2 regions of the Nicoliella spurrieriana genome follow, and region 1 is predicted to be linked to the other one. Evidence: riboswitches for the same ligand, from Rfam matches in the RefSeq annotation. Region 1 holds a riboswitch; the other holds the start of a gene.

Region 1 (6,275 bases):
CCAGGGCCACTTTATTATCAAGTAACATTTCATTTCCCCCTATTCGACATCTGGATCATAGTGTTCAGCTAAGTCCTCAGCATTGCGTTCAACATCCACAAAGTGCAACAGGCTTAATAGGTTAAAGCCCCCGTCATGGTGCCAGCCCGGTTTTGCACGGGTCATTTCACCCAGTGCAGAGACGCGGTCAACACCGATGCGGCCTAATTGATTTGCAAGCGGAAACACCCGTTCCGGGGCCACCGCTAGGCCGCAGCTTTGCAGGAACTGTTGATATTGCGCTAGGTATTGATTCACATCTTCCAGGTGGCCAATGGCAAAGATATTGACCGTCCGGTTCAACGGTGAATTCGCAAAGCCCGGATGGTCATGAAAAATAACGGTCCAACTAGTATCATGCGCACTTTCAATCACATCTACGGAAGCCCCTTGAACCCGCTTTAGTTGATATTCATTCCGCAGGCGCACAATTGCAGCCGCTTCTTCGGTCGTCAACTGCGCCCGCGGCCGTTTTAGCTGGTAATTTTGTAATTCAGTCGCCACTAACTTAGCAAATTGATGGGGCGTCACCGCACCATTGCGTTCCACAAAAATCGCTTGCGCGGATAAACAACTCTGTTGGTCATACACCGCAACGTCTTCCACGGCGCGCTTGACGGTTTTAGGATAGTATTCAGCAGTGAGCGCCTCTTTACCAACCATTGCAAAGCTAATCTTATATCCATAGTGGAGAAAGCGTTTTTCAGTCGGAACCAGCTTCCGGATGCCCTCAACAGCTCGATTGGAGCCATAAACAATCGTGGCATCGGTATTGTCAATTGCGGCTCGTTCTAATGCAGTCGTTCCCCCCTGCCATGGCATAATTGCAACGCAATCCGCGAGGCGCTGATCGATTGCTGCAATGGATTGCATGAATAAAATTGGGAAGAGCGGTTCAGCTAATGACGTCTTCCCTAGGTTCGCTGACTTAACTAGCATCCCCATCACTAGCGGCCAAATTTGCAACCCCGGAATATTCCCTGAGAAAACGTGGAAAATCCCGTTCGGGCCAAACGCCTTGGTGCTACTTCCAATTTTCTGTGGATGAAATTGATCCAAAATCCCGGGCTGGTCTAGCTCCGTATCCACGAACCGCAGGAGTTCCTTCTTCCGAAAGACCCGCACAAAGCGCTTCATTTCTAATGCAACTGTTTCAGCATTATACCCAGTCAATACTGGAATCAACTGCATTGCTAGGCAACGCTGTGGATATTGGGGCTGCGTCCAGAGCTGAATGGCGCGGTCGATCACGTCAATGATTTCAGCAACGGTGCGTTTGGCTAAATCGCTTTGTTGGTGGGCTTCAATTAAGCGGGCGGTGTGGGCAATCGCATCCGCATCGATTACCGGATACCGGAGTGAATACACCGTGGTCCCCACCGTGACTGATTGATACCGAAATGATTGAACGCTAATTGAATCCGGTAATTTAAAGATATCAAGCGGGATGATTTTAATGGTTGCTGGCATTACTTTTGCCCCCTGGCGTTAGTCGCAGTCAATAGTTGATCAATCGCAATTGAACAGCCCTTGGCCTCGGCCCCCTTAATCCGCCCCAGTAATTTAAACCCAGCAGCAGATTGCACCCCCAGATCTTCAGTTAAAATCCCCACACATGAATTCCAATTAGTCAGGTCATAGTAGGCAATTAAGCCCGTTTGTCCAGCCTGAACTGGCGCCAAGGTGTCTGGGTCTAGAATCCGAATCCGGACCCAGGCGGGAGCCAACTTAGTATCATGAACGGGCTGATGGTGAGCCATATCAAAAAGATTGCGGTCGTAACACTGCGAACAAACCTCGGTCATCCCATACATATTAATATGGTGGTCCCGTGCGACCCCAAACGTTGCACTAAGCTGTTGTAATAAGTCATTCAAGCCCAATTCCCGGGATTGGCCCTTAAAGCCCCCGGTATCAAAGATGCGACTCGCAGCGGGCAACTGAAAGTGCAGGTCGTGTTGCCTTAGGTAGTCCAATAGGTGCACGTACGAGAAACTAGCCCCCAATAACATTACCGGCTCGTTCTGCTTAATCGCTGTTTGCAAGGCGCCGACGATGCTGGAAAAGTCCATGGCGTGCTCATTAACGTAAATGTGGCTCTGATCATCACCAAAGAACGCCAGTGCCTTACTAACGTATCTTGACAGCGAGGAGTGTGGATTCACATCTGCCCCCGGAAATAATCCGATGATGCGCATCCGGTCTCGATCGGGCATCACAAATTGCTTGAACGGCCCCTTCATCGAGGCATCCCAGGTCTCAAACGTCGGATGATAATTCCGGCTCCGGTGGGTCGGATCCGTGGTCCCACTGGACATAAATACCGGCTCATCAGGAGTAATCGGAGTAGCGGATAACGACAGGTATTTATACCCCCGAATCGGCATCAACGGAATTTGAGTCCAGTCATGTACCAACAGCGGTGTTTTGCGCTGGTGCTTCGCATAGCTTTTAAATGGTAAGTTATGCTCAAACTGATATTTAAAAATTTTTAACGCAAGCTGATTAAAGTCTTGGTCGTCATTAGGAGTCCCAATTGCTGGATGCTGTTGAATAAATGTTAAGACATCATTTTTAATTTGATTCATGATTGACCTCCCGCCGTTGAAACGCTTTAGGCACTGCCACTAACAAAATGTGTAGTAATACGGAAGCAATTGCCCCAAGCAAAATGTTATTCGTTAATAGTGGTCTCAGTGCCCCCGAATAATTAGTCGCATAGGCAGGGATGCCGATTGCCAACATAATCGATAACCCAATGATCAAATTATTCGTATCGTTACTCTCAGCCCGTTTTAAAATCGCAAAGCCAGTCGTGATCAGCGTTGCTGCGGCTGGTAAGAACATTCCACCAATTACTGGTGCCGGGGTTAGTGATAGAAAGGCCCCTAATTTAGGAATAAAGCCGAACACTAATAACAAGCTCCCAGCCAATAGGATTGGCTTGCGTGAATGAATCCCGGTCAGCTTCATTACCCCAAGGTTTTGAGCAAAGGCCGTTGTTGGGAACCCACCGATCATTGAAGAAAGAATCGAACCCGCTGCTTCACCAGCAATCCCCTTTTCAATTCGCTTTTGGTCAATTTTAGTCTTGGTCACATCCGCCGAGGCCTCATACACCCCAATGGCTTCGATGATTGCCACACAATAGGCAATGAAGAAGGTAATAAATAACGTCCAGTTGAACCGTAACATTCCGTACGGCAATAATTGTGGGAACCCAAAGAGGGGCTTATGCGCCAGTCCCGAGAGGTCGATCATCCCAGTCGCAAAGGCCAATCCATCCCCCACCACAAGCGCAATCAAGAATGAATAGCGGTGCCAAAAGCCCCGGCCAAAGATGGAGAGCCCCACCACAATGGCAGCGGTGACAATCGCTACTAACAGTGTCTTAGGGGCAGCAAAGCTTGCAGCAGTCGGATTCCCGCCCAAAAATTCTTCTAACGTGAAGCTGGCTAGTGAAATCCCCACAAGAAAAATAATGGTCCCGGTAATTGCGGGCGTTAACCACTTGGTCAGCTTCCCCAATAATCCCGTAATTGCTAAAAAAAACGCCAAAATAGCACTCAGTAAAATCGATCCGCCTGCAGCTGGCAGGGTCCCCGTCTTTCCCGCATTGATCATCAATGCATCAAAAGCTGCAGAGGGCCCCTGAACGATTGGAAGTCGTACTAATTTGGTCGCTTGAATAATGGTCACCAACCCAGATGCAATAAAAATTGCATTCACTAAGTTAGTGGATAGTGTTAGTGATAGCCCCGCAGTGGACGCAACAAAAATCGGGTCTAACCACACGTTTGAAACAAAAATATGTTGAATACTAGCAAGAAATGTTTGTCCCCATTTTAAGTCATTGGTGGACAAATCAGTGGTTGCTTGATCATTTTCCATGAAAACATCTCTCCTTAAATTAAGCAATTTGGCTTAATTAAACTGAGAACCCAATTCACCACCGCAAATTGAAAAAGTTTCCATTTAAAATCAAAGTCGCTGCATTCCTACGCTGGTACTAACCAGATCAGGTTCATAAGGGTTAAGGACGGACCTACTCTCAGCCAAACGGCTCCCCTTGCAGTTAATTAAGTAACCTGAGTATAGCATAGTAAGTAGCCAACCTAAAAGCCCCCCTTGATTTTTCATTCCAAAATAAAAACGTGGTCAATGTAAAATTAACCACGCTTTTATTCATTTAATCCAACGGCGCCTGTGACTTCATCACTTCCGGACTCCACAGCGTCAGTAGGTACCCGTACCCCTGCGCATCAAACGACAGGTCCTCAAATTCACGGTTAATCCCAAACGACATGTAGTGCACGTCACTTGGCTGGAGCGTCCCCGCCACCAGCTTGTCTAATGGGACCGAGGTGATGATATTATCAGAAACAATGTACATCCGGTTGTTATATGCATCATAATCAAGGTTTTGGTTACTATACCCACCCCAGTTAATGTTTTGCGGTACGGCGCTAAAATTGGCCGCCCCGGTGGTTTCATTCAGCGTCCCCTTGTAGATCTGGTAGGTCGAAAAACTCTTCTGCCCGGCTTCAACGACCGACTCCTTGCGGCCAAAGTAGGCGTTCCCGGCCGTATCAAAGGTCAGCGTATTAATGCTGTAATTTGCATTTCCATTGATCAACGGGAAGTTGAACTGCTTAATCGGCTGCAACGTGGTCGGATTGATTTCGGTAATCGTATTCGTCCCGCCCGCCGGCAGATTGGCCAGCGTATCGTCTTGGACCAAATAGAGGTTCTGCGTGACCGGATTATACGACAACGTCTGACCGTGGCCGATATTTAACAACGGACTCACCTGCGCCGCATCTACGATTGCCATGTATTTCAAATACTGGGCGTGTTCGGCCTCTAGCGACTGCACGTTATGGGTCACGTTCTGCTCAGCCGTTTGCACGTCTAATTGGTCCTGGTTGACCAACTGGTTCGAGTCGTTCACGTTCTGGGTCGCAGTCAAATACCGTTTCCCGATCCCCTGATTGAACTGCTTTAACGCCACCTTGGCCGCCTTAACGGTCGCCCTTAGCTGTGTTTGGCGCCCCGTCAGTTGCTTTAACTGCTTCATAAGCGCCTTGCGTTGGGCCGGCTTAGCCTTCCGCAAGCGTTTGACCACCTGCTTGCGCTTGGTAGTGACTTGATTGGCGGTTTTCAGGCTCGTAGCCGTGACCTGGTTAAAGTAGGCCACGTAGTTACTAGCCGCGAGCCGCTTCGTAATCTTCGCATTGAACAGGCGTTGCTTGACCAATGCTGATTGGACCTTAGCAGCATATTGGTCAGCAGCATTCGTAATCTTTTGCAACGCGGCTTGGTACGCCTGATTATCCTGTTGGTCACTAGCCACCTGCGCACTTGCATTCTGGACCGCATTTTGCGAGTCATTATCGCTGTTTTGCGCATCGTTTAACACCGATTGGTAGTTAGCAGCCAGCTTTAAGTTGGCTTGCCCATAGGCCGTGTATGGGGAGGTATATGTATATGCCTTCCAAATTAAATCACGCCCGTCACCGTTGCCACCCAGGACCCCTAGGTTCGTCAAGTCGGTCGTATTGTACTTCGCAATCGCCCCCTGCTTGACCTTGTCGCCTAATGATTCAACAAAATACATATTATCACCGATCTGGGCACTGCTTTGGTAATTGCCGTACTCCCGCGAATCAACGTGGAAGCCGTTCGGGAGGTAGTAGTCGGTATTAAAGGTCGTCGTCCCCTGTTGATCGGTGTAGCTGTGACTGGGGTTTTGCTGGTCCATCTGGTATTGGGTCTGATTGAACTTGCCGTTATAGACCACGGTCGGTGGGATGCTGCCCACCGTCGTGGCCGGTTGATTCGTGGGCGTTAACCCGTTTCCCGATTGTAACTCGGGCGGATTTGCCACTGAATTTTGATTGAAATTAGCATAGTATTGCTGGGCTGCTGAAGCATGCTGATGTGTCAAGCCACACCAACACACTGTCGCTGCCATTAGGGTCGTGATCAATCCCCATCGTTTCATGAATATTCACCGCCATTTTAAAATAGAATTCATAACTAATTCATAACTGTGATTAGTATAATCCATGCCGATTGTTTGTGACAATTTGTAATATTTGGACGGTTAGACCGTTTCGAACCACTAGTATAAAAATAAATCCATCAATCAATTGACTGATGGATTTATTAAGAATGAGAGATTCTGATATGCTATGTGAATAATTATAAAAGAGATAAAATATCTTTTAAGTCCA
Region 2 (6,275 bases), on a different replicon from region 1:
CAAAGATGGGCCCGACCCCAAGGTAATCGACGCCCGTTAAATCGCCACTTGCAATTAACTCATCCCGATTATGAACAGATAAGCCCACAATCATCCCGCTAGCTTTTTTAACCACTTCCTGAACCGGGGTGTCACTTTGGCCAACGTGAATTCCGTCAGCATCGATGGCCTGGGCTAATTTTAGATCATCATCAACGATTAATGGGATTGCAGCCTTGCGAGTAATTTCACGCACTTGCTTTCCTAACGCTAATCGCTCCGTCCCGCTCAGGGCGCTATGATCTTTTTCCCGATATTGAAACATCGTAATGCCGCTTTGGCAGGCAATCGTTAGTTGTTGAATGAACCGTTTTCGATCACCATGAATGTTTTGGGTCCCACCGATAAAATAAACTTTCAACATTTCCGGATTAAATTTTAACATTTGAATTTTCAGCTCCCCAGTGATTTAAAGGTCCGTGACCCTGTCCAACGTGAATTTCGTGTTGTAAAATTTCATTCATAAATTGCTTAGCAGTTTGAATTGCCATTTTAACCGAGTGCCCCTTAGCTAATTCTGCCACCATGACCGATGATAGGGTGTCGCCAGTCCCGTGTTTCCGCTTGGAATCAACGTGTTGACCACTCATCCAAAAATCACTTCCATCAGCTAATAGGACATAGTCATCATTCTTAGGTCCATTACTATGGCCACCCTTCAAAACAACGTTCTTAGCTCCCAATTGTTGAATTTCTTTTGCGGCGCGTTTGGTCGATTCACGGTCCGTAATCGAATGTTTAACGATGGTTTCTGCTTCTGGTAAGTTTGGGGTGATAATATCAGCAAGGGGGATTAACTCTGTGATCACGGTATCAATTGCATCATCGGTCAATAACTTAGCACCCCCCTTAGCAACCATCACTGGATCAACCACTAAGTTCTCTAGTGAATACCGTTGAATATTTTGTGCTACATTGTGAACGTGTTCAGCATCGAATAGGGCGCCAGTTTTGGCTGCTTTGATCACAAAGTCATCTGCAATTGATTTAAATTGGGCATCGACCATCTCAAGGGGCAGTGGCAAGACCCGTTGAACATCAATTGTGTTTTGGGCGGTCACGCCCACCACCACACTGGTGCTAAAAACATGACAGGCCTGCATGGTCTTAATATCTGCCATCATTCCAGCCCCACCACCGGAGTCAGTGCCCGCAATCGTCAATGCTTCTGGATATTCATTCATGATTTAAAATCCTCCTTCGCATGGTCCAACGTTGCTTTAAATTGCCAATCCTGTTGATAAAATGCATGTTCCCAAAACTGCCATTCTAATTCGCAGCTTTTTAAGAAGTATTGACTAGCCGTTGCTAGTTCTTCGTTCGAGGCCTGCTTTGCAAAACGATCCACAAAGGCAAACACAGTATCGCTCATTGATTTATCATTATCATCACTAGCGTAGAACATGATCCAATCATAGAATGGATTATCTTTAGTTGCGGCCCCCTGCGCCACTAGATGATCAGCAATTTCTGTGTATGTCCACGGACATGGTTGGAAAGCTGCTAAAATATTTAATAGTGATCCGGTCTCGCCTGCTCGATGCATGTGTGACTCATACAAATACGCCTTTGGAGCAGGGGTGGCGTGTTGTTGATCTTCATAGTTAATTCTCGCAATGTTACAAAAAATGTGGTGCGGATGAATTTCACTATTTAAAATAAAACTAATTTGATCATTAAAGAAGCCCATTAATTCACGATCATTCGATTTGGCAATTGCATTCCCATAAATTTTGATAAATTCATTCAAGTATTGGAAATCTTGTTGAACGTAAAATTGTAACGCTGCTGGTGCAACGTTCCCGTTTGCAATTCCTTGAATGAAGGGATGTTCTAAAATCCCGCTTAAAATTGGTTGGGCCTGTTGCTTTAATTGATCTGAAAACATTGATAAATTCCTCCAAATTAATAACCACCACGGGAAATAAAATAAGGGCGCTTTCTAAATTGTTATAGAAAGCGCCCATTTCGTCGATTTTATTTCGAATCAGCCACGTTCCTACGCTAGAATTATCTAGATTCAGGTTCAATGGGTATTTTCTCAGCCAGATGGCACCCCAGTGGACAGTTAGATTATTTAATTACAAAGCTAATATACCATATCTATTATTCAGTGTCCATGCACAAATTGCATCCTTAACTAATGATTCAGAATTGACATTCAAATTAGATTAGATTAGAATTCAATTAAAATAATTTATAGATTGGGTGATGGGATGACTTACAAAATTGCATTAGCGCAAGCTTATTCAGATGTAGAACAAACGGTAAACCAAAAGAAGCTGACCGAGGTTGTTAAAGAGGCTGCGGCCCACGGGGCAGCATTGGTGGTATTTCCAGAAATGTTTATGAGTACCACTGCAATCGATGCGACCCTAGCTGAAATCAATCAACATGCTGAATCCCTTTCCGGCCCCTTCGTTGATAATGCGAAGCAGGCCGCAGCTGATAATCAGGTCTGGATCATCTTTGGAATGCGTGAACAAAATGATGACCCTAATGATCAACGGGTCTATAACACCATCGTGATTATTAATGACCAGGGGGATGTGGTCACGACCTATCATAAAACCCATTTATACGATGCGTTCGGGACTAAGGAATCCGATCAAATCAAGCCTGGCGATAAACTATTTGAACCGATTCAAACGCCATTTGGTAAAATTGGGTTATTTGTATGCTATGAACTTCGTTTCCCAGAGGTGGCTAGGTATCAAGCAGTCCACGGTGCCGATGTAATTATCATCCCAACCTCTTGGTACCGGGGCCCACTAAAGGAATATCACTGGACATCATTATTAAAGGCCCGCGCAATTGAAAATACGACTTTCATCGTGGGGTGTGATAAGCCTACTTCTGACGCTCGCGTCGGTTTAAGTCAGGTCGTCGACCCGATGGGGGTGGTTACTAACCAAGCAGGGAGTGACGAATGCATCCTATATGCTGATATTGATTTAGACCAAGTTGCTAAGGTGCGTGCAAAATTACCCTCAGCAGCACAACGGATGCCAGAATTATATGACTAATTAAAGCTAAACAGCAGTTTCGCACAAATATGCGGAACTGCTGTTTTTTATTGCTGGTTATTATTATAAAATGCACCCAGTAATCCCAGAAGGACTAAAATGATGGCACCCCAGAAAAAGACCCGCAACATAAAAATAATCGCTGCGATTAATAAAAGCCACCAAAGCCAACTGCTGAAGAATTTCCAAACTAGCCACAACATTAAAATCATGATCAATAGTAAAATAATCATTTCATCACCATTCCTTTTAATCAATTCATTTTAGCATAATTAGAGTCATGATGAGTAATTATTGAACCGTTGTGAATTATTTCACTAATTCTATGATTAATGTCCATTTATTGTTTTAAATTGATTTCTATATCACTATTAGTAAATAACCGTGACATAGAAACTAAATCAATCTGAAGCAAAGTATTTTACTGAGGCGCGCTCAGCCATCGACTTCGCCTAAACAGCTGGAGGATTAATCGTACTAATGAATGCAGCAAGCCTAAATAAAAAAGCATGCTAGCATGCCTTTTTTAAGATTACTTATCCGATTAATTATCTGTTGCTAAAATCAAATTACCAATCGTAGCAGAATTATTATCATGAGCACAACTAACTGATAAGTAATCTACTAGCGATTTTGCTTCAACATAGCCATTCATTAATGTCTGGTATTCACGTCTAATCATTTGGATCAAATCATCGTTAATGACGCTGCCACCAAAAACAATTTTATCCGGATGAATCATTAGGGTCGTTGTGACCGCCGCTTGCGCTAAGTAAAAAGCAATTCGTTGCCAAATCGGATCGGTATGTGGAATTCGTTCTCCCGGGGTATTAGTGCGCGCCTTAAAGGATGGTCCAGCGGCTAAGCCTTCCAGACAATCATCATGAAAGGGGCAGGTGCCATGAAAATCGCCATCCCCACTGTGGCGAACCACCTTAATGTGGCCTAGTTCGGGATGCCCATTCAATCCGAAGATGTGATCATTAATTACGATTCCGGCACCAATGCCAGTGCCGACCGTAATGTATACTAACGATTGATGTTCAATTCCGTTTTGGTGCAACAGGTATGATTCACCAAGTGCAGAACCATTTACGTCCGAAGTGATCGAAACGGGAACGGCCAACGCATCCCTAATCAACTTGAACATATTAACCCCTTGCCAACCTAGCTTCGGGGTATTCGTAATTGCTCCAAATTGATCCGAATGATGATCCAAATTAAGCGGACCGAAACTGGCAATGCTGACGGATGCTAATTCCGGAAACTGGCTGAAGTAGTTAATGACCTGACTAAGTGTAACTTCAGGAGTTGTGGTTTCAATTCTGGTTTGGTTAATAATCTTTAAACGTTCATCACCAACGGAGCAAATGAACTTAGTTCCACCGGCTTCAATGCTTCCTAGTAGCATTATCATCAACTCTTTTCATTTAATAAGCGCTGTAAATCAGCAATCGATACCCGTTTAATGACCGGTTCACCAATTTGCTTTAGGTAAATAATGTTTAGGTATCCGTTATGGTTCTTTTTATCATTTTTAATTTTTTCGATTAACTCTGGTGAATCAAGGAGTGTTGAATCAACTGGCAGACCAACTGCACCCAACCGATCGATCAATTGCTCAACCACATGGCTATCTTTGGGAGCAAATAGTTGATTCATTTTCACTAGTCCAATGCTGACCGCCTCACCATGACGGAGCTTCCCGTTACTAAGGGCTTCGACCCCGTGACCAATCGTATGCCCTAGGTTAAGGAGTTGGCGATTGCCAGCTTCTTTTTCATCTTCCATGACTACCTGGGCCTTAAAAGCCACCGAGTAGCGAATTAAGTCTTCTGCGTGTTCTAATATATCGGCAACTGAATTTAACTGCGTGATCAATTGCCAAAACTGGCCCCCAACTAGTGCTGAACACTTTAAAACTTCACCATACCCCTCGACGACATCCCTAACCTCCAAGGTATTCAGGGTATCAGGGTCGATAATCACTAAGTTCGGTTGATGAAAACTACCCACAATGTTTTTAATATCAGCCAAGTCAACGGCCGTTTTGCCACCAACGGAACTATCAACTTGAGCTAGAAATGAAGTGGGAATTTGAATCAAATCAATTCCGCGCATGTAAGTGGCAGCAACAAAGCCAGCTAAGTCACCCACGACACCTCCACCGAGCGCGATTACTGCATCGCTACGGTTAAAGTGTTCATGGGCCATCTTGGTCTCAATTTGCGCTAAGTTGGTTAATGACTTTGATTGTTCACCGTGGGGGACCGTGACTGTATGCACCTGAAAGCCATTTTGCTTCAATTGATCCTCCACCAATGATAGGTAGATGGGTCCGACATTATCATCAGTGACAACTTCGATTTTCCGTGGTTGCCAGACTGATTTGACTAGGGTGCCCACCTTTTCAAGATTGCCTCGTTCGATTTCAATTTGATATTGATCATTGGTCGTCTTCATATTAATGTTAGTCATTATTATTCCCCCAAAAGGTGATGAATTTGTTGAGCTTTCGCAAAGGTGGTCTTTAGTTCAGCAGGCGATAGTGCTTGTGGACCATCTGAAAGGGCGTGTGCAGGATCGTCATGGATTTCAATAATTAACCCATCTGCGCCAGCGGCCGTTCCGGCTAATGCTTCCGGAGTCACAAAATCAACATGCCCAGCTGCATGGCTAGGATCAACAATGACTGGGTAGGGGGTTAGTTTATGGAGCACTGGGACCGCTCCTACGTCTAACGTGTTACGGGTGTATTTATTATCAAAAGTCCGAATGCCCCGTTCAGTCAAAATAATATTATGATTACCGCCAGCAGCGATGTATTCAGCAGCGTTTAAAACATCATCAATCGTAGCTGATAACCCTCGTTTTAACATGACCGGTTTATTAGTCTTCCCAACGGCCTTGAGCAGCGAGAAGTTTTGCATGTTCCGAGCACCAATTTGGAAAATATCGGTGTATTGTTCGATCATTGCCAAGTGTTCCTCATCCATGATTTCAGTCACTACATCCATTTCGAACTGATCAGCAGCTGCGCGCAAAAATTTCAAGCCGTCCTCGCCCAGTCCTTGGAATGAGTAGGGGGATGTCCGGGGTTTAAATGCACCACCACGTAGGACAGTTGCACCAGCAGCCTTAGCTGCCGCTGCCATTTTTAAAACATGCTCCTTTGATTCGACCGAGCATGGGCCCGCCATTAGCGAAAAT

Evidence for each region. A riboswitch is a leader RNA that binds a small molecule or an ion and turns the genes downstream of it on or off. The one in region 1 is predicted to bind thiamine pyrophosphate.
Region 2: linked by a shared signal. The riboswitch ahead of tenA (thiaminase II) and the one ahead of MOO44_RS04635 (uracil-xanthine permease family protein) in region 1 are both predicted to bind thiamine pyrophosphate.

What each region holds. Positions count from the first base shown of each region.
Region 1 covers NZ_CP093361.1:808,800-815,074, reverse strand. Annotated here, with positions in the region: gene MOO44_RS04650 (SDR family oxidoreductase) at 1-28, opposite strand, end outside; gene MOO44_RS04645 (acyl-CoA reductase) at 40-1,509, opposite strand; gene MOO44_RS04640 (LuxE/PaaK family acyltransferase) at 1,509-2,627, opposite strand; gene MOO44_RS04635 (uracil-xanthine permease family protein) at 2,614-3,930, opposite strand; TPP riboswitch at 4,018-4,119, opposite strand; gene MOO44_RS04630 (hypothetical protein) at 4,229-6,043, opposite strand.
Region 2 covers NZ_CP093360.1:264,678-270,952, reverse strand. Annotated here, with positions in the region: gene thiE (thiamine phosphate synthase) at 1-424, opposite strand, end outside; gene thiD (bifunctional hydroxymethylpyrimidine kinase/phosphomethylpyrimidine kinase) at 411-1,223, opposite strand; gene tenA (thiaminase II) at 1,220-1,927, opposite strand; TPP riboswitch at 2,018-2,109, opposite strand; gene MOO44_RS01325 (carbon-nitrogen hydrolase family protein) at 2,256-3,065, shown strand; gene MOO44_RS01320 (hypothetical protein) at 3,113-3,298, opposite strand; gene MOO44_RS01315 (ROK family protein) at 3,610-4,476, opposite strand; gene aroB (3-dehydroquinate synthase) at 4,482-5,543, opposite strand; gene aroF (3-deoxy-7-phosphoheptulonate synthase) at 5,546-6,275, opposite strand, start outside.